Regions from separate parts of the Streptomyces sp. NPDC089424 genome, predicted to be linked through region 3. Evidence: riboswitches for the same ligand, from Rfam matches in the RefSeq annotation. Region 3 holds a riboswitch; each other region holds the start of a gene.
What was found. Region 3 has a riboswitch for cyclic di-AMP ahead of ACIP2X_RS02295 (peptidoglycan DD-metalloendopeptidase family protein). Riboswitches for the same ligand answer to the same signal wherever they lie in the genome.

Region 1: linked by a shared signal. The riboswitch ahead of ACIP2X_RS31435 (transglycosylase SLT domain-containing protein) and the one ahead of ACIP2X_RS02295 (peptidoglycan DD-metalloendopeptidase family protein) in region 3 are both predicted to bind cyclic di-AMP.
Region 2: linked by a shared signal. The riboswitch ahead of ACIP2X_RS32375 (NlpC/P60 family protein) and the one ahead of ACIP2X_RS02295 (peptidoglycan DD-metalloendopeptidase family protein) in region 3 are both predicted to bind cyclic di-AMP.

The regions. Positions count from the first base shown of each region.
Region 1 is NZ_JBIVHU010000009.1:104,276-110,547, forward strand. Features, by position in the region: gene fahA (fumarylacetoacetase) at 1-176, opposite strand, end outside; gene ACIP2X_RS31425 (carboxymuconolactone decarboxylase family protein) at 411-872, shown strand; gene ACIP2X_RS31430 (HAD family hydrolase) at 938-1,816, shown strand; gene ACIP2X_RS31435 (transglycosylase SLT domain-containing protein) at 1,780-2,262, opposite strand; cyclic di-AMP (ydaO/yuaA leader) riboswitch at 2,266-2,443, opposite strand; gene ACIP2X_RS31440 (CocE/NonD family hydrolase) at 2,725-4,719, opposite strand; gene ACIP2X_RS31445 (polyprenyl synthetase family protein) at 5,111-6,121, shown strand.
Region 2 is NZ_JBIVHU010000009.1:288,643-294,914, forward strand. Features, by position in the region: gene ACIP2X_RS32365 (NlpC/P60 family protein) at 1-487, opposite strand, end outside; gene ACIP2X_RS32370 (hypothetical protein) at 1,001-1,354, shown strand; gene ACIP2X_RS32375 (NlpC/P60 family protein) at 1,444-2,640, opposite strand; cyclic di-AMP (ydaO/yuaA leader) riboswitch at 2,648-2,802, opposite strand; gene pcrA (DNA helicase PcrA) at 3,114-5,597, shown strand; gene ACIP2X_RS32385 (M23 family metallopeptidase) at 5,665-6,272, opposite strand, start outside.
Region 3 is NZ_JBIVHU010000001.1:551,777-558,048, reverse strand. Features, by position in the region: gene ACIP2X_RS02315 (MBL fold metallo-hydrolase) at 1-929, opposite strand, end outside; gene ACIP2X_RS02310 (Glu/Leu/Phe/Val dehydrogenase dimerization domain-containing protein) at 1,073-2,251, shown strand; gene ACIP2X_RS02305 (TetR/AcrR family transcriptional regulator) at 2,305-2,922, shown strand; gene ACIP2X_RS02300 (SGNH/GDSL hydrolase family protein) at 3,001-3,786, opposite strand; gene ACIP2X_RS02295 (peptidoglycan DD-metalloendopeptidase family protein) at 4,009-5,004, opposite strand; cyclic di-AMP (ydaO/yuaA leader) riboswitch at 5,009-5,174, opposite strand; gene ACIP2X_RS02290 (tyrosine-protein phosphatase) at 5,576-6,272, shown strand, end outside.

The DNA.
Region 1 (6,272 bases), on a different contig from region 3:
GCCAGCAGCTCGGCGTACGGGGAGCCGAGCGCCAGTGCCGCCGCGCCGGCGTCGAGGACATGGTCGCCGAGACGGACGCCCACGGTCCGTTCGGCGGACCCGGCGGGTGAGAACACTCCGTACGGAAGGTTGTGCGGACCGAAGGGGTCGCCCTCGGGGACATCGAAGGGGGGCATGGGGTGCTGCCTCACTTTCGTACGCGCGGTCCATGCGGTCGCGGATCACGTTACGGCGGCGGCACCTGTCTTGGGCAGTGTCCGACAGGCCGGAAAGGTTCTGAATGTCCCGAAAGGTGTAGCGCGCGAACGGCAGAAGATCCGTCCCGTCGATCCGTCACAACGACCGCCCCCGATCCGTCAGTGCGGTGAAGGCAAGGATCGCACCGGCCACTGACAACAGGAGGCACCACCATGCAGGCACGGATGACGAACCCGGCGTACGTCCTCCCGGGCGCGCTGAAGGGCATCGGGACGCTCCTCCAGGCCATCGGGGAGAGCGGGCTGGACCGGGAGGTCGCGGAACTGGTCGGGCTGCGGGTCAGCCAGATCAACGGCTGCGGCGCCTGCGTCCACGGACATGTCGACAATCTGCGCAAAGCGGGCGCAAGCGAGGAGCGCATCGCCTCGGTCGCCGCCTGGCGGCACGCGCCTTTCTACAGCGACGCCGAGCGCACCGCGCTGACCCTCGCGGAGACCGTGACGCGGCTGGCCGACCGGTCCGAGGAGGCGGTTCCGGACGGGTTGTGGGACGAGGTCGCCGACCACTTCGACGAGAGGGAGCTGTCGGCGCTGATCCTGACCGTCTCCCTGACGAACCTGTTCAACCGCGTCAACACCACGATCAAGGAGCCCGCGGGCACCACGTGGGGGTGAAAAGCGGACAGTGGGAAGGTAGTTGGGAATGAACGGTGGGGGTCCGGTGTCCGTATTCTCTGATCATGGCCGCACCCACCGCATATGCCGCGCGCACCGAGTACGCGCGCACCGACTACGCCCTCATCGCCACTGACCTGGACGGAACGCTGCTCCGCGGCGACGACACGGTCTCCGACCGCTCGCTCGCCGCGCTCGCGCGGGTCTCGGCGGCCGGGGCCCGGCATCTGGTGGTGACCGGCCGGCCGGCGCCGCGGGTGCGGCCGCTGCTGGAGATCCTGGGCGGCGGCGGGCTCGCGGTGTGCGGCCAGGGCGCCCAGCTGTACGACGTCGGCGCGGACCGTCTGCTGTGGTCCGTCACGCTGGACCGGGAGCTGGCCGAGACGGCGCTCGGCAAGATCGAGGCCGAGGTCGGCCAGGTGTACGCGGCCGTCGACCAGGACGGCGTCGACGGGCTCACCCTCATCGAGCCGGGCTATCTGATGCCGCACCCCACGCTGCCCGCGGTGCGGATCGATCGCCGCGACGACCTGTGGTGCGCGCCGATCAGCAAGGTGCTGCTGCGCCATCCGTCCCTGTCGGACGACGAGTTGGCCGCGGTGGCCCGCGCGGTGGTCGGCTCGCTCGCGACCGTCACCATGTCGGGGCCGGGGACGGTCGAGCTTCAGCCGTGCGGCATCACCAAGGCGACGGGGCTGGCGCTGGCGGCCCGGCATCTGGGCCTGGGCCCGGAACGGACCATCGCCTTCGGGGACATGCCCAACGACATCCCGATGTTCGACTGGGCCGCGTACGGCGTGGCCATGGCCAACGCCCACCCCGAGCTCAAGGCGGTGGCCGACGAGGTCACCCTGTCGAACGAGGACGACGGCATCGCCGTCGTCCTCGAACGGCTGCTGGCCGAGGCTCAGTACGGGCCGAAGACGTTGTCGATGGAGCCGTAGCGGTCGGCCGCGTAGTTGCAGGCGGCGGTGATGTTGGCGACCGGGTCGTACGGGTCGTACGCCGTGCCGGTCACGTGGTAGGCCTCGAAGGTCGGGTCGATGACCTGGAGCAGGCCCTTGGACGGGGTGCCCTTGGCGGCGTTGGAGTCCCAGTTGTTGATGGCCTTCGGGTTGCCGGACGACTCGCGCATGATGTTGCGGTAGATGCCGTTGTACGACCCGGGAATGCCGTTCTGTGCCATGACGTCGAGGGACTGGCGGATCCAGCCGTCGAGGTTGTTCGTGTAGTACTTGACGGTCGAGGGCATGGCCGTGGGCGCGGCCGCGGAGGCGCTGGTGGCGCCGATCAGCGGCAGGGCGAGTACGGCGGCGCCGGTGCCTGCGACGGCGAGCCTGCGGGCGATGCGGGCAGTGCGGGTACGACTGATCTGACCGTTTGCAGCCATGGGGACTGTCCTCTCCGGCGCCTGCGAGGTGAGCTGTCGGGTTCGGGCGGGGAGCTGCCCGGCCGCCTCTTGCGAGTGCGACTTCACCCCGAGCCGTTCCGGTGTGCCGTGGTGTGCGGCGTCCGGTCCGGCGGCCTACCTGGGTCCCCCGCTCCTGCCGTGCGGTGAGTGAGTCCGTCATGGGTGGCGCGGGCGGCGGCAGGATTCGGCGTTCCGCCCGACTGGCCCGGAACGTATGCGAGAGCACATGTCCGAAACAAGTGGTCGTTTCACCTATCGCAGGATTTGATCTTCGAAAGGCGACTTGGCCGCTCGTGATCCTTTGCAGCCGAAAAGAGTCAACTCGGCCGTGCGCAAAGGCGGATCGCGGCAGCCGTGTAAGGGACTCGTGAAGACGCCCGAGTGAGCCAACTCACGTGCGGGCAGAAGAATGGCAAATCGGGCAATAGGCCCAAGTCCTAGTCAACCGGCGGTCCGTGGAATGCGCTTCTCCCACGTGCGATGAAAGACCACCTCGGTGCCATGGGTGCAAATCACCTCATTTGAGGTCAAAAACTCCTCCGCGGTGCAGGTGATCTCCGCACGCGTGCGGACCGTCGTGTCCCAGGCGAGTTCCGGGCGGTGCAGCCGGATCGTCCAGTCCGAGCGGGTACGGGCGGACAGCGGATCGGCCTCGCGGACCGCGTACGTCTCCCGCGTGTCCTCGGTGAGCTCCAGCCCGTCGGGGTACGCGCGCGGGTCGCCGTGGCCCGGACGGACCTCCAGCCGCCACTCGCCCTTGGCCACGTCCCGCACCACCAGCCGCTCGGGGTGCGGTTCGTCGAGGGTGGCCGCCTCGGCGGCGCCGAGGGGTGCGGACTGCTCCGGTTCCTCGAACGTGAGCGACGGGACCGCGGTACACGCGCGTACCGGCAGTTCGAGAGTGCTGCCGGCCGGATCCACGGTGAAGCCGGCCGCCGAGTCCGGCTGGGGCCAGATCCAGGGCCAGTACGCGGAGGCGAGGGAGAGGCGGATGCGGTGGCCGGGCGGGAAGGCGTACCCGATGCCGTCGAGCTCGACCGTGACGTCCTCGGTGGCCCCCGGGGTCCACGGCACGGCCCGGTCCCGCCCCTCGCGCGCCGACAGGTTCAGCACCCCGCGCGTCACCAGCGTCGAGGAGCCGTCCGGCGTCACGTCGCACACGCGCGCGACCACCTGCCCGCGCGGCACCTGCGAGGTCAGCCGCAGCCGCACCCGTGGCCGCCCCAGTACCCAGGTCTCGCGCGCCACCGCGAAGTCGAAGTTCGCCCCGCGCGCGTCCTCCTCCCGCTGGTCCGGCGGCAGGTCGGCCTCCCTGCCGAACGGGACGAAACGCCCCGCGTCGACGCCCGTGTGCTGGGGTGAGCGGACGAGTACGGGCGCGCCCTGGAGGGCGTACGTGACCGTCGTCACATGGGGCGAGGGCCAGGCGGGCTCACCGGTCCAGCGGCCGGGCAGCGTCCCGTACCGGGGTGCCGGGGGATGCGCGTCCATCACGTACGACCGCAGCAGGGGCTCGCCCATGACCCCGGTGTCCTTGCCCTTGAGCCAGTGGTCCCACCAGCGCAGGGTCTCCTGGAGGAAGCCGATCGCCGGACCGGGCGGCAGGTCGCGGTCGGGGTACTGGTGCGACCAGGGCCCGATCAGGCCGCGCACACGGTCGGCCGGAAGGCGCTCGACCAGACGGAGCACGGTGTCGCGGTACGGGTCGTGCCAGCCGCCCACCGCGAGCACGGCGGCCTCGACCGCGCCGTAGTCGTCGACGGCACCTCCGGCCCGCCGGTGCTCGTCGCGCACCTGGTGGCCGAGCCAGGTGTGGATGAGGGGGTCGACCTCTTCGAGGCGCCGCAGCCACATGTCCCGCCAGGCGTCGCCGACGTACCGCGGATCGGGTGGCCGGCAGGCGAAGGCGAGCAGGGTCGCCGCCCGTGCGTGCATGTCCGCCGCCAGGACGGAACCTCCCAGGTGGTGCCCGTCGTTGTCGTAACGGTCGTCCGGGGAGCAGACGCTGACGACCGCCTTGAGCGGCCCGGGCGCGAGGGCCGCGATCCGCAAGGAGGTGAATCCGCCCCAGGAGATGCCGAACATGCCCACCTTGCCGTCGCACCAGGCCTGCGCGGCCAGCCAGTTCACCACCTCGACGCCGTCGCCCGGCTCCGTCGCCGAGTACTCGTCCGTCGGTGTGCCCTCGCTGTTGCCGTGCCCTCGCACGTCGACGCGGACGGAGGCGTAGCCGTGGCCGGCGTACCAGGGGTGGCGCTGGTGGTCGCGGGGCGCGGTCCAGTCGGTCAGGCGGTACGGGAGGTACTCCAGGAGCGCGGGCACGGGTTCGTCGGTGATCGGGCGCCATACGCGCGCGTACAACCGGGTCCCGTCGGGCAGCGGGATACGGAGGTCCTCGTGAGTCGTCTCGTAGGGGAAGGACGTACGGATGTGCATGGGCGTGACCCCTGGGAGGGCTTCAGTGGACCGCACGCGGAGTGCGGCGCGGCCGGGACGCGGAGGCCGTCGCCACCGGGGCGGCGGGCGCGGACCGCGCCGCGTGCTTGCGGCCGGACGGGTGACGGCGGCCGGGTGCCGGCGGGCGGCCCTCGGGGCCGGTCTCGACGGCGCTGCGGGACAAGGGTCACCTCTTCCGGCTACGTCGATAAATACCTGCTCATATCAACTGATCAAAAACATACCCGCAGTGATCCGATACCGCCTGAGGTGTAACGGTGGGCGGCCTCGGTGATCGAAACGTGACCGGATACGCTGACTTGAGTGAAGGCAGCGACCTATCGACATTCCGCGTAATCGCCAGTAGACACCAGCAGACAGGAGACCCCTCGTGACCGTCGTCGGGCCGTTCGGGCTGAGCGTGCGGGACCAGGCTCTGGAAGCCGATGTCCAGGCCGGATTGGCGGCTGTCGAGGAAGGGTTGCTCGAAGCCACCAAGAGCGAGGTCCCCTTCATCACGGAGGCCGCGCAGCATCTGGTGCGGGCCGGCGGGAAGCGGTTCCGGCCGCTGCTCGTGATGCTGGCCGCCCGGTTCGGCGACCCGTACGCACCCGGAATCGTGCCCTCCGCGGTGGTCGTGGAGCTGACGCACCTCGCGACGCTGTACCACGACGACGTGATGGACGAGGCCGCCGTGCGCCGCGGGGTGCCTAGCGCGAACGTCCGCTGGGGCAACTCCGTCGCCGTCCTGACCGGTGACTTCCTGTTCGCCCGCGCCTCGCACATCCTGGCGGACCTCGGTCCCGAGGCGGTCCGGGTGCAGGCCGAGGCGTTCGAACGGCTGGTGACCGGTCAGATCCTGGAGACCGCGGGCCCGTCGGACGGGCGCGACCCGGTCGAGCACTACCTCGACGTGCTCGCCGGCAAGACGGGATCGCTGGTGGCGGTGGCGTGCCGGTTCGGCGCGATGATGTCCGGGGCCGACGAGTCGGTCGTGGACGTGCTCACCCAGTACGGGGAGCGCCTGGGCGTCGCCTTCCAGCTCGCCGACGACGTGCTGGACATCGCGTCCGACTCGCACGAGTCGGGCAAGACGCCGGGCACGGACCTGCGGGAGGGCATCCCGACGATGCCCGTGCTGCGGCTGCGCGAGCGGGCCGCCCGGCTCGGGCTGGCGGAGGACGTCGCGCTGTGCGAGCTGCTCGCCTCCGACCTCTCCGACGACGCGCGGCACGCGCAGGCGCTGGCCGCGCTCCGGGCGCATCCGGCGCTGGAGCAGGCGCGGCGCGACACCGTCCGGTTCGCGCAGGAGGCGCGGGCGGCACTCGCCCCGCTGCCCGAGTGCGACGCGAAGACGGCGCTGACGGAACTGTGCGACGCCGTGGTGCACCGGGCGGGATAGCGGTCCGACGGCTTCGGCCGTCCGACGTGCGTGGGTGTTTCGACGGTTCGGCCGTCCGTTTCGATTCGGCCGTCCGTTTCGATTCGGCCGTCCGTTTCGGTTCGGCCGTCCGTTTCGGTTCGGCCGTCCGTTTCGGTTCGGCCGTCCGTCC
Region 2 (6,272 bases), on a different contig from region 3:
CGCGCAGTTGCTCGATCTCCCGCAGCTGCCGGCGGACGCGTGTGACGGCGGCCGCCTGCCGGTCACCGGCGCGCTCGGCGAAGGCGGCGCCGTCGAGATACCGGTCCGGGTCGTCGGAGAGGGCCAGTTGCAGCGCGGGGTCCAGGCCGCCGTCGCGGTACTGGGCGGCCGCGTACGAACCGAGCGCGTCCCGGGCCGAGTTGAGCCGCTCCTCCTTGCGGGCCGCCTCGTCCTGGAGGCCGCCCAGCCGTTTGCGTGCCGCCCGGGCCTCCTCCTGCACGCCGTTGTACTTCTCGGTGGCGACCTCCGCCTCCTGGTACAGCTTGTCCACCTTGGCCTTGACCTGCTCCGGCGTCAGCTGGGGCTCGGCGTGGCCGATCCCGTCGAGGCCCGTCGCGGTCGCCGCGCCCGCGAGGGCGATCGTCGCCGCCGTGCGGGCCTTGGTGCCGTGGGCCGAGCGTGGTCGGGGCTTGCGGTGGGCTGCCACGTGGACTGCACGTCCTTTCGTACGACTCGGGCGACCGCCGGTCCGTACGGCCACCGGGTGGACGTACGACCGCGCCGGGGCGGCTGACGCGTCCGGCGGCGCCCCGCACAGGGGATGCGGGGCGCCGCCGGACCTTCTCGGCGGTGGTGTCCGGCTGCCGCCTCTGGCCTGGGGCGGCGGTGGGGAGCCGGTCACCTGGTGGAGGACGCTAAACCCGGGCGTGTCGCTGTGGTGACGTCTTGTGCGGAAGTGACGTCAGGGGAACGCCGGGTGACCGTATGTGATCGGGCGCGCGATTCGGCGCCGACTCCTTCACGCGGCGCGATGACCGATGCGGCGATTCCGGGCCGGGCGGGAGCGCGGGGCTGCTATGGGGCGCATATATGCAGACGCATTGCGCCAGGGCGGGCCGGTGCCAGGTGGCCCGGTGTCGGGAGGCCGCATGTAGGGGAGCCCGGTGTGAGGCAGCCCGGTGTGGGGCGGGCGCGCCCCTCCTGATTAGGCTCCGGCCCCATGGACGTACTCATCCACCTCTTCGTCGGCCTGCACATCATCGGCATCGCCGCCCTCCTCGGTGGCTTCCTGACCCAGATGAAGGCGATGGGCCAGGGCACCGCGCGATTCGTCCCGGCGATGCTGCACGGCGCAGTGACCATGCTGGTCACCGGCGTGATCCTGGTAGGCCTCAACCAGGCGGACGACCAGCCCGTCGACAACATCAAGATCGGCGTGAAGCTGGCGCTGCTGATCGTGATCCTCGGCCTGGTCTACGTGAAACGGGACGACGAGAAGGTCGACAAAGACATGTTCGGCCTGGTGGGACTGCTGACCGCGGCGAACGTCTTCATCGCCGTGCTCTGGACCTGACGCCCGCCCCACGCGCGCGTGCCGCGGAAACCGCCGCACGCGCGCGTGTGCCCTTCGGCCGCCTCCGCGACCGCCTCGCCGTGCCGGTGTCAGGCCGGGCGGACGACGCTGTGGATGGAGGACTCGCCGTCGTAGTAGACGGACTCCTCGCGGACGTACGCGCCGGGCTTCGGGGCGTGGATCATCATGCCGTTGCCGATGTACAGGCCGACGTGGGTGACGTCGTCGTAGAAGAAGATCAGGTCGCCCGGCTGGGCGGCGGTGACGGAGACCGTCGTGCCGGCGTCGACCTGGTCGTAGGTGGTGCGCGGGAGGGTGACGTCGGCGGCCTTCCACGCGGCCTGGGTGAGGCCCGAGCAGTCGTAGGACTCGGGTCCGGTGGCGCCCCAGACGTACGGCTTGCCGATCTGCGCGCGGGCGAAGGCGAGCGCCTTCTCCGCCTTGGTGGCGTACCCGGTGTCCGAGGCGGAGTCGCCGGAGCCGGTATCGGTGCCCGTGCCGGTCGAGGAACCGGCGCCCGGGGAAGCGGCGCCCGAGGACTCCTGCTCCTGCTGGGCCGCCTCCTGGCGCCGCTGCTCCTCCGCCTGCTGCCGGGCGAGCTCGGCGGCCTTGCGCTCGGCCTCCTCCTGCTTCTTCTTCTCGATCGCCGCGAGGCGGGCCTTCTCCTCGGCGGTCAGGTCCGACAGCAGCTGCCGCGCGTCGGCGAGCTTCTTCTGGACGGTGGCCTTGGCCGACTGCAGATCGCTCTGCGACTCGGTGAGCGTCTCCAGGCTCCGTGTGGCCTCCTGGCGCTTCTTCATCGTCGCCGACTGCTCGCTGAAGTACTCGTCGACCGCGCCCTTCTGGCGGTTGGTCAGACGGCCCATCAGCTGGTTCTGGTCGAAGTAGTCCTGCGGGGAGTCGGCGAGCAGGAAGGTGGCGGTGTCGGGGACGGAGGCCCCGGTGCGGTACTGGGCGGCCGCGTACGTCCCCAGTTCCTCACGCGCCTCGTTCAGCTTCTGGGTGCGCTGGGCGACGTCGTCCAGGAGGGTGTCGACGCGCTTGCGCTGTTTCGCGGTCTTCTCCTTGGCCGCGTTGTACTTCTCGGTCGCCGACTCCGCCTGTCGGTAGAGATCGTCGACCTTCTTCTCGACCTCCTCGAGGCTCGGCTTGTCGTCGGCCGAGGGCTCGGCATGGGCGGTCTGGGAGAGCAGGGCCACGGAGGTCAGGGCAGCGGTGGCGAGGGCCGGTGTGCGTATGCCTGCCACCCGCGCGCCGGTGGGGCGCGACTTGCGGTGCGACGCCAAAGGAGGCGACTCCTTCCATCTGCCGCCTACCGGGTTAGCTGTCGGGTTCGGGCGGGTGGTTCGGAAGGGTTGCCCTACGACCCGCTCCCCGGAGGGATATGGGTCGATTCACCCCAAGTTCGGTGGGTCCCCGGCTCCGGCTGCCTTGGGCGCATCGGACTCGGCGGAGGCCGCGCGGCCCGGCGACGTTCGCCGGTAAGAGTCGTGCGGCCTGTCCGGCACCGTAGCCAACTCGTGTGGCCCGTGTGAAGGTTGGTGGGTGATATGCCCGATACATTTTCGTGACCTTCAGTCAGTGGTCACGCGCCGCGTGAGGCCGTGTTCGGACCGTGAGCGCTGGTCGGCGCAGAGGTCCTGGTGACGGCGGGCCGGGCGGTGGCGGGCCGGGGCCGCGGTGGCCGTCGGCCCCGGGGCCCGGGATGTTTCCGGGGCGGCAGCGGGTTGTCGGTGGGGCGCCCTAGACTCGGAGAGCGATGAGCAGCCTCTTTGACGACAGCTTCCTGGCGGACCTCCAGGCCCCACGGGCCCACGAGGAGCCTCCGCCGCCGCCCGAGGACGATCACGCTCCGGAGTCGCTGCCGGACGATCTGTTCGGCGGGAAGTTCGACGCGCCCCCGGACCGTGACGCCTACTACCGCGACGGCGCCCCGCGCCCCGCCCTGGACGCCGCCACGCTCCTGGAGGGGCTGAACGACAACCAGCGCGCCGCCGTCGTCCACGCCGGGTCCCCCCTGCTCATCGTGGCGGGCGCGGGTTCCGGCAAGACGCGTGTCCTCACCCACCGCATCGCCCACCTCCTCGCCGAGCGCGGGGTGCACCCCGGCCAGATCCTCGCGATCACCTTCACCAACAAGGCCGCGGGCGAGATGAAGGACCGCGTCGAGCGGCTGGTCGGCCCCCGGGCGGGCGCGATGTGGGTGATGACCTTCCACAGCGCCTGCGTGCGCATCCTGCGCCGGGAGTCCAAGAAGCTCGGTTTCACGTCGTCCTTCTCGATCTACGACGCCGCCGACAGCAAGCGCCTGATGTCCCTGGTCTGCCGCGACCTGGACCTCGACCCCAAGCGCTACCCGCCCAAGTCCTTCAGCGCCAAGATCAGCAACCTCAAGAACGAGCTGATCGACGAGGAGGACTTCGCCGCCCAGGCCACCGACGGCTTCGAGAAGACCCTCGCCCAGGCCTACGCGCTGTACCAGTCACGCCTGCGCGAGGCCAACGCCCTCGACTTCGACGACCTGATCATGACGACGGTCAACCTGCTCCGCGCCTTCCCGGACGTCGCCGAGCACTACCGCCGCCGCTTCCGGCACGTCCTGGTCGACGAGTACCAGGACACCAACCACGCCCAGTACGCCCTCGTGCGCGAGCTCGTCGGCACCGGCGAGCGCGCCCCCGAGGACGCCGACGTACCGCCCGGCCCGGACGACCTGCCGCCCGCCGAGCTGTGCGTGGTGGGCGACGCGGACCAGTCGATCTACGCCTTCCGCGGCGCGACCATCCGCAACATCCTCCAGTTCGAGGAGGACTACCCGAACGCGACGACGATCCTGCTGGAGCAGAACTACCGCTCCACCCAGACGATCCTCTCCGCCGCCAACGCCGTCATCGAGCGCAACGAGTCCCGCCGCCCCAAGAACCTGTGGACCAACGCCGGCACGGGCGCGCGCATCACCGGCTACGTCGCCGACTCCGAGCACGACGAGGCGCAGTTCGTCGCCGACGAGATAGACCGTCTGACGGACGCCGGCGACGCCAAGGCGGGCGACGTCGCGGTCTTCTACCGCACGAACGCCCAGTCCCGCGTCTTCGAGGAGATCTTCATCCGCGTCGGACTGCCCTACAAGGTCGTCGGCGGCGTCCGCTTCTACGAGCGCAAGGAGGTCAGGGACGTCCTGGCCTACCTGCGGGTGCTCGCCAACCCGGAGGACTCGGTGCCGCTGCGCCGGATCCTCAACGTCCCCAAGCGGGGCATCGGGGACCGGGCGGAAGCCATGATCGACGCGCTCTCCCAGCGCGAGAAGATCAGCTTCCCGCAGGCGCTCAAGCGGGTCGACGAGGCGTACGGCATGGCCGCGCGCTCCACGAACGCCGTCAAGCGGTTCAACACGCTGATGGAGGACCTCCGCACGATCGTGGACTCCGGTGCCGGACCGGCGACGATCCTGGAGGCCGTGCTGGAACGCACCGGCTATCTGGCCGAGTTGCAGACCTCCACCGACCCCCAGGACGAGACCCGGATCGAGAACCTCCAGGAACTCGCCGCCGTCGCCCTGGAGTTCGAGCAGGAGCGCGCGGAGGGCGAGGCCGGGACGCTGGCCGACTTCCTGGAGCAGGTCGCGCTGGTCGCCGACTCCGACCAGATCCCCGACGAGGAGGACGGCGACGGCGTCATCACGCTGATGACGCTGCACACCGCCAAGGGACTGGAGTTCCCGGTCGTCTTCCTCACCGGCATGGAGGACGGCGTCTTCCCGCACATGCGCGCCCTCGGCCAGACCAAGGAACTGGAGGAGGAGCGGCGGCTCGCCTACGTCGGCATCACCCGCGCCCGCGAGCGGCTGTACCTCACCCGGTCGGTGATGCGCAGCGCCTGGGGCCAGCCGCAGTACAACCCGCCGTCCCGCTTCCTGGAGGAGATCCCGGGAGCGCACCTGGACTGGAAGCGCACGGGCGCACCCGCCGCCCCCGCGGGCCCGGTGTCGGGCGTGGCGGCCTCCCTGTCCTCGTCCCGCTCACGCTCCTCGGCGGCCGGCGCGTCGGGCTTCGCCACCCGGCGTACGGCCGAACAGCCGGTCGTCGCGCTGGCGGTGGGGGACCGGGTCACGCACGACCAGTTCGGGCTCGGCACCGTCGTCGCGGTGAAGGGCACGGGTGCGAACGCCGAGGCGACGATCGACTTCGGGGACACCAAGCCGAAGCGGTTGCTGCTGCGGTACGCGCCGGTGGAGAAGCTGTAGCCGCACGGGCCGGATCCGGGGGTTCCGTCATCCGTCACGGAGCCCCCGCACTACGGCGCGGGACGCCTTACGAGGGGTCGATCCCGTGGCTGCGCAGCCAGGACAGCGGGTCGATCGCCGCGCCGCCGCCGGGGCGCACCTCGAAGTGCAGGTGCGGGCCGGTCGAGTTGCCGGAGTTGCCGGAGAACGCGATCGCGTCGCCGGCCTTGACGGTCGTACCGGAGGCGACCTGGTAGCTGGAGAGGTGGCAGTACCACGTCTCCGTGCCGTCCATCGCCGTCACGATCATCATGTTGCCGTACGCGCTGTTGTACTCGGTGCGGACCGTGCCGTCCGTCGCGGCCATCACCGTCGTGCCGTACGCGACGGGGAAGTCGATGCCGGTGTGCACGGACATCCAGTTGATGCCGGACTGGCCGTAGTAGGCGCTGAGCCCGTGCTGTGCGACCGGCAGCGCGAACTTGGGGCGCAGCCGCTCCTTGCGGGCCGCCTCCTCCGCCGCACGCTTCTTCTCGGCCTCCTGCTGGGCCTTGAGGTCGATGCGTTCCTGCGTGCGGCTGACGCGGTCGCCGAAGTCGTCCGCCTCCGCGGTGAGGCTCGTGAGCTGGGTGTCCAGCTGGTTGTTTGCGGCGGATGGTTTCACCGCCTGCGCGTCCGCGGCCGTCGTCGTGGTGG
Region 3 (6,272 bases):
AGCACTCCCGCCGAGGCGTCGCCGCCCTGCAGGTCCAGATGTGCGCGGACGCCCTCCTCGGGAGTCATGTGGATGTCCGGCCAGTACTGGCTGTACGCGCCGATCTGGATCATCGTGGCGTCGAACGGGCCGTGGTCGGCGCCGATGTCCCGGAAGCCCTCGAAGTAGCCGGTGTCACCGCTGTGGAACAACCGGTGGCTCTCCCCCGCGACGACCCAGGACGCCCAGAGCGTGTGCTGGGTGTTGCGCAGGCCGCGGCCGCAGAAGTGGCGGGCCGGGGTGGCGGTCAGCGTGAGTCCGCCGACCTTGGTCGACTCCTGCCAGTCCAGCTCGCGCAGCCGGTCGGCGGACACGCCCCAGTGCTCCAGGTGGGCGCCGACGCCGAGCGGGACGGCGAAGAGCGTGTCCGTGCCGGCCAGCGCCTTGATCGTGGGCAGGTCCAGGTGGTCGTAGTGGTCGTGCGAGATGACCACCACGTCGACCGGGCCGAGCGCGGTCAGGGGCAGCGGCGCCGCGTGCAGCCGCCTGGGCCCGGCGAAGGCGAACGGGGAGCAGCGCTCGCCCCAGACGGGGTCGAAGAGCACCCGCTGCCCGTCGATCTCCGCGAGGACGCTGGAGTGGCCCAGCCAGGTCAGCCGCAGGCCCGAGGCGGGCGGGCGCGCGAGGTCGGCCGCCGTCGTGGGGTACACCGGCATGGCGCCGTGCGGGGTGCGGCGGTTGCGGGCGTCCTTGTCGAAGTAGGTCTTCGCGAAGTCGAGCGTCGAACCCGAGGGCCGGATCCGCGAGGGCCCTCCGGGGTTCTGGAAGACGCCGTCCTTGAAGTGGGGCGATCTGCGGATGCGCGCCATGCGCTCGCCGCTCGGCTCCACGCCGAAGGCCGCGGGCCGCAACGCGCGGAGCCCGGAGCTCAGGGAACGGGAACCGGCCACGGTACCTCCAGGTGGAATCGGTGGAAGCTCCATTATGGTCCGCCCCACCGACACCATCGGCCGCCCGCCCCCCATACTGACTCGTGATTCAGTACGCGTGTCCGCGCGCGAGCCGGGAACAGCCGCCGCCACAAGGAGCTTCCGTGACCGCCCCCCTTCTCTCGCTCACCTGGACCGACCACGTCACCGGCCGCCGGGGCTTCCTGGTCGTCGACCGTCTGGTGCGAGGTGTCGCCAGCGGCGGGCTGCGGATGCGCCCGGGCTGCACCCTGGAGGAGGTCACCGGGCTGGCGCGCGGAATGACCGTGAAGGAGGCCCTGCACTACGACCCCGAGGCCCGTTACGTCCCCCTCGGCGGCGCCAAGGGCGGCATCGACTGCGATCCCCGGGACCCGGCGGCGTACGGGCTGCTGGTGCGGTACCTGCGGGCCGTGCGGCCCTACGTCGAGAGCGTCTGGACCACCGGCGAGGACCTCGGTCTGACACAGGACCTGGTGGACCGGGCCGCCACCGAGGTGGGGCTGGTCTCCTCGATCCAGGCGGTGTACCCGCTGCTGGACGACGAGGCGGCGGCGCGGCGGCGGCTCGCCGAGGCGTTCGCGGTGGAGGTGGACGGGATCGGGCTGGGCGAGCTGGCCGGCGGCTGCGGGGTCGCGGAGTCGGCGCTCGCGGCCCTGGACCGGGCCGGGGTGCCCTGGGCGGGCACCCGGGTGGCCGTGCAGGGCATGGGCACCATGGGCGGCGCCACGGCACGCTTCCTCACGCGCGCGGGCCTCACGGTCGTGGCCGTCGCCGACGTCCGGGGCACGATCGCCAATCCGGCGGGTCTCGACGTCGAGGCGCTGCTCGCCGCGCGCGACGCCTACGGCACGGTCGACCGCGCGGCGCTTGGGCCCGGGGACCAGGAACTTCCCGGCGACGCCTGGCCGGCCACCGAGGCCGAGGTGCTGGTGCCCGCCGCCGTGTCGTACGCGATCGGCCCCGCGGAGCAGGACCGGATCACCGCCCGCTGGATCGTCGAGGCCGCCAACATGCCCGTCGTGCCCGAGGCCGAGGCGCAGCTCACCGCGCGCGGGGTGACGGTCCTGCCCGACGTGGTGGTCAACTCGGGGACCAACGCGTGGTGGTGGTGGACGCTGTTCGGCGACATCGGCGCGGACGCGCAGGAGGCGTTCGCCCACATACGGCGCTCGATGCGCGCCCTGACCGACCTGGTGCTGGCCCGTGCGGAGGCCGACGGGAGCACGCCGCGTGCCGCCGCGCACGCCGTCGCCGGGGAGCGGCTGTCGCTGCTGGCGGAGCGCTTCGGGTCGTACCGCTGACCTGAAGGTCACCGCGCGGCCACCGCTGGGACGTGGCCCGTTAGGGTGACCCGGTGGCGAGAGTGCGGTTGAGCGTGGCGGAGCGGCGCGAGGAGTTGTTGCGTGCCGCCGTGGAACAGATCGAGGAGCGGGGCGTGGCGGCGGTGCGGATCGCCGACGTGGCGTCCGCGCTCGGCGTGAGCAACGCGCTGGTGCTGTACCACTTCTCCACGAAGGAGAAGCTGGTCGCCGCCGCGTTCGCGTACGCGGCCGAGGACGATCTCGCCCACCTCGCCAAGCTGCTCGGCCGGCGCACGACGGCCCAGCGCCGGCTGCGGGCCGCGGTGCGCTGGTACGCGCCGACGGGACCGGCCAAGGGCTGGCGGCTGTGGATCGAGGGCTGGGCGGCGGCGCTGCGCGAGCCGGCGCTGCGGGAGGTCACCCAGGACCTCGACAAGCGCTGGAAGGCGGCCATCGCCGAGGTCATCGCCGAGGGTGTGGCGGCGGGCGAGTTCCGCTGCCCCGACCCCATGGGCGCGGCGCTGCGCCTGACGGCCCTGCTCGACGGGCTCGCCGTGCAGATCACGTCCTACGCGGGAGCCGTGTCCCGCGCGCGTGCGCAGGAGTGGGTGGACGAGGCGCTCGCGCGGGAACTGGGCCTGACGGGGATGCCGGCGGCTCAACAGCGCTGAGCCGCCGACCGGTTCGTTCACCTTCGCGACATAGGCAACATTAACGGCATATGCGGCATATGCGGCATTGTCACGACCTCACGCCACGGAGGCGATCCACGTCCTGATGTCGTCCGGCGACAGCACACCCTTGGCGGTGACATGGTCGCCCGACGACTCGCCGCGCAGCCGTCGGCCGATCCAGGGCACCAGGTACTCACGCGCCCAGTGGACGTCGTCCCGGCGCACGTCGAGGGCACCGCGCGGCGGAAGCGGCGGCCACGGCTGCTCCGGGTCGGCGGGGACGGCCAGGCGCAGGGCCTGACCGGCGCGCAGGGCCACGCGGGTGTGCCCCTCGGGCGACAGGTGCAGCCGGTCGTGGTCCCAGGCGCGCCGGTCCTGCACGGACTTGAGCGACCACAGGTCGAGCACGGGACAGCCGTACCGGTCGGCGATGGCGCGTACGTGGCCGTTGTACGTGGCGATCTTGCCGCGCAGATGCCGCAGCAGGGGAACGCCGCGGGTGTCGAAGCCGGTGGTCACGAGGACGGTGCCCACGGTGGCGGTCAGCGCGGCGACCCCGCGCTCGAAGCGCTCCGCCACGTCGTCGGGGTCGGTGCCGGGACGGATGATGTCGTTGCCGCCGGCGCAGAACGAGACCAGGTCCGGGGCGAGTTCCGCGGCCCTCGGGACCTGCTCCGCCACGATCTGGTCGAGCAGCCTGCCGCGCACGGCGAGGTTGGTGTACTGGAAGTCGCCCTCGGCCCGGCGGTCCGCGAGCAGTACGGCGAGACGGTCGGCCCAGCCGACGAACGCCCCGTCCGGTCCGGGGTCGCCGACGCCCTCGGTGAAGCTGTCCCCCACCGCCACGTACGACCCGATCACTGATGTGCTGTCACTCTTCGAATCGTCTGCCACGTCGGGACATGATTCCTGTTCGAATGTGACCTACGCGACCGTAGGCAGGGGTTGACGGACGGTGAGAAAGGCCACGGCCAAAGGATTGGTCAACTGCGGAATAAGGCCGGTGCGCCCGACGGCGGGTACACCGAAGGCCGGACCCCGGAAGCGGGGTCCGGCCTTCGGCCATGTACCGGGGGGCGTGCGTCAGCCGACCGTCACGCCCTTGGAGGCGAGGTAGGCGACCGGGTCGACGTCCGAGCCGTAGTCCGGGGTGGTGCGGATCTCGAAGTGCAGGTGCGGGCCGGTGGAGTTGCCGGTGGAGCCCGACAGGCCTATCTGCTGGCCCCCGGTCACGCTCTGACCGCTGGAGACGGACAGCGAGGAGAGGTGGGCGTACTGGGCGTAGAAGCCGTCGGCGAGCTTGATGACGACCTGGTTGCCGTAGGAACCGGCCCAGCCCGCGGAGACGACCGTGCCCGCGCCGACGGACTTGAGCGGCGTACCGCTCGCGGCGGCGAAGTCGACACCCGTGTGGTAGCCGCTGGCCCACATGCTGCCGGCCACGCGGTAGGCGGTGCCGACGCCGGCGCCGTCCACGGGGGCGGAGTAGCCGGCGGCCGCGGCGGTGTCGGCGGCCGGGGCCTCGGCGGCGGCGGGCTCGGGCGCCTGCGCCTCAGCCGCGGGCTCGGAGCTCTCGGAGCTCTCGGAGGACGGTGACGCCGTGGACGCCGAGGACTCGGCTTCGGAGGAGCCGGAGGACGACGAGGCCGGCTCGTCGGCGCCCGACTCGGCCCGCTCGCCGATCGTGAGCTTCAGACCGGGGTGGATGAGCGAGGGGTTCTCGCCGACCGCCTCCCGGTTGTCCTCGTAGAGCCGCTGCCAGCCACCGCTGACATCCTGCTCGTCGGCGATCTTGGAGAGGTAGTCGCCCACCCTCACGGAGTACGTCCGGGCGGCCGACTTCTGCGCGGTGGCCTGCTTCGCGGCGGACTGCTTCTCGGTGACCTGCTGCCGAACTGCCGTCTTCTGGACCGGGATCGACGAGACGGCCTTCTCCGCGGCGGACGGGACAGGGGCGGCATGGGCGCCGGCGGCCCCCATCAGCGGCAGGGCGAGTGCGGCGCCACCGGTTCCGGCGACGGCGATGGAGCGGGTGAAGCGCTGGGACTTGGGACGGCGGTGCTTACCCTTCGCGGGCATGGCGAATTCCTCTCCGGCGCCTGCGAGGTGAGCTGTCGGGTGCGGACTGGAGATGTCCGGCCGCGTGGGGACGCGGCTGTACCCCAAGCCGTTCCGGAGACCGGAACAGGCAGTTGTACCTGTGGGTCCCCCGCTCCTGCCGAACACGGGTGAGTTAGCGCGGGCACCGGGCGGCGGCAGGATTCGGCGTCCGTCCGGATCGGGTGGAACGTAAGCGACCGAGACGCAACGGGACAAGCAAGAGGTTTCACCGGAACGCCGTTTTCGTGATCCGTTCGCCCGATTTACGGTCACACTCCGTGCAGTGGGGCACATGTGCATTCCGTAAACGCCCTTGAAGGCATGTGAATTACGTGAGCATGACGAGCGACGCTCGGTCACGAATATGACGCTGCTCACGTGACACTGCTCCAGGCTTCCTCATTCCAGAACGAGTTGGAGCGAATCCCACTATTGAGACAGAAAGGACAGAAGAGACATACGAGGCGTGTTGCCGCCAGATCGCGTGTCGTATCGTCAAGGCGTGCCCGCCGACGAGTCGCGCCGGCGGGGCCGATGGGAGGGAGCCCCCGTGACGCAGCAGGTGCCGTCGACCGAGCCCGAACTGGCCGGAGTGCGCAACTTCCGTGACGTGGGCGGGCTGCCGACGGTGGACGGGCGCCGGGTGCGGCAGGGAGTGCTGTTCCGCAGCGGCCACCTCGCGCACGCCACCGCGCAGGACGCCGTGTTCCTGGCCTCCCTGGAGCTGCACACGATCTTCGACTTCCGCAACGCCGCGGACCAGAAGCTGGAGGGCCCGGACGTGGAGCTGCCGGGTGTGCGCAACGTGAACCTTCCGCTGACGGACCCCGCCGACGGCGCCGAGTTCTGGAAGATGGTCCGGGACGGCGATCTGGAGCAGCTGCGCGAGGTCCTGTCCGACGGCAAGGCGGCGGACCGGATGATCACCTCGTACCGCGCGATCGTCACGGAGCGCACCGCCGAGCACTCCCGGGTGCTGCACGCGCTCGCCGAGGACAGCGTCCCCGCGCTGATGCACTGCGCGGCGGGCAAGGACCGCGCCGGCCTGTCGATCGCCGTCACGCTGCTCGCGGTGGGCGTGGAGCGCGAGGCGATCCTCGCCGACTACCTGGAGTCCAACGCCAAGCACCGCCGCTACAAGGTGCACCGGGGCGGCAGCTCCGCCTCCGCCTACTCCCCGGAGGTCATGGAGCTGCTCAGCCCGCTCTTCGACGCGCGTGCCGAGTATCTGACGGCCGCGTTCGAGA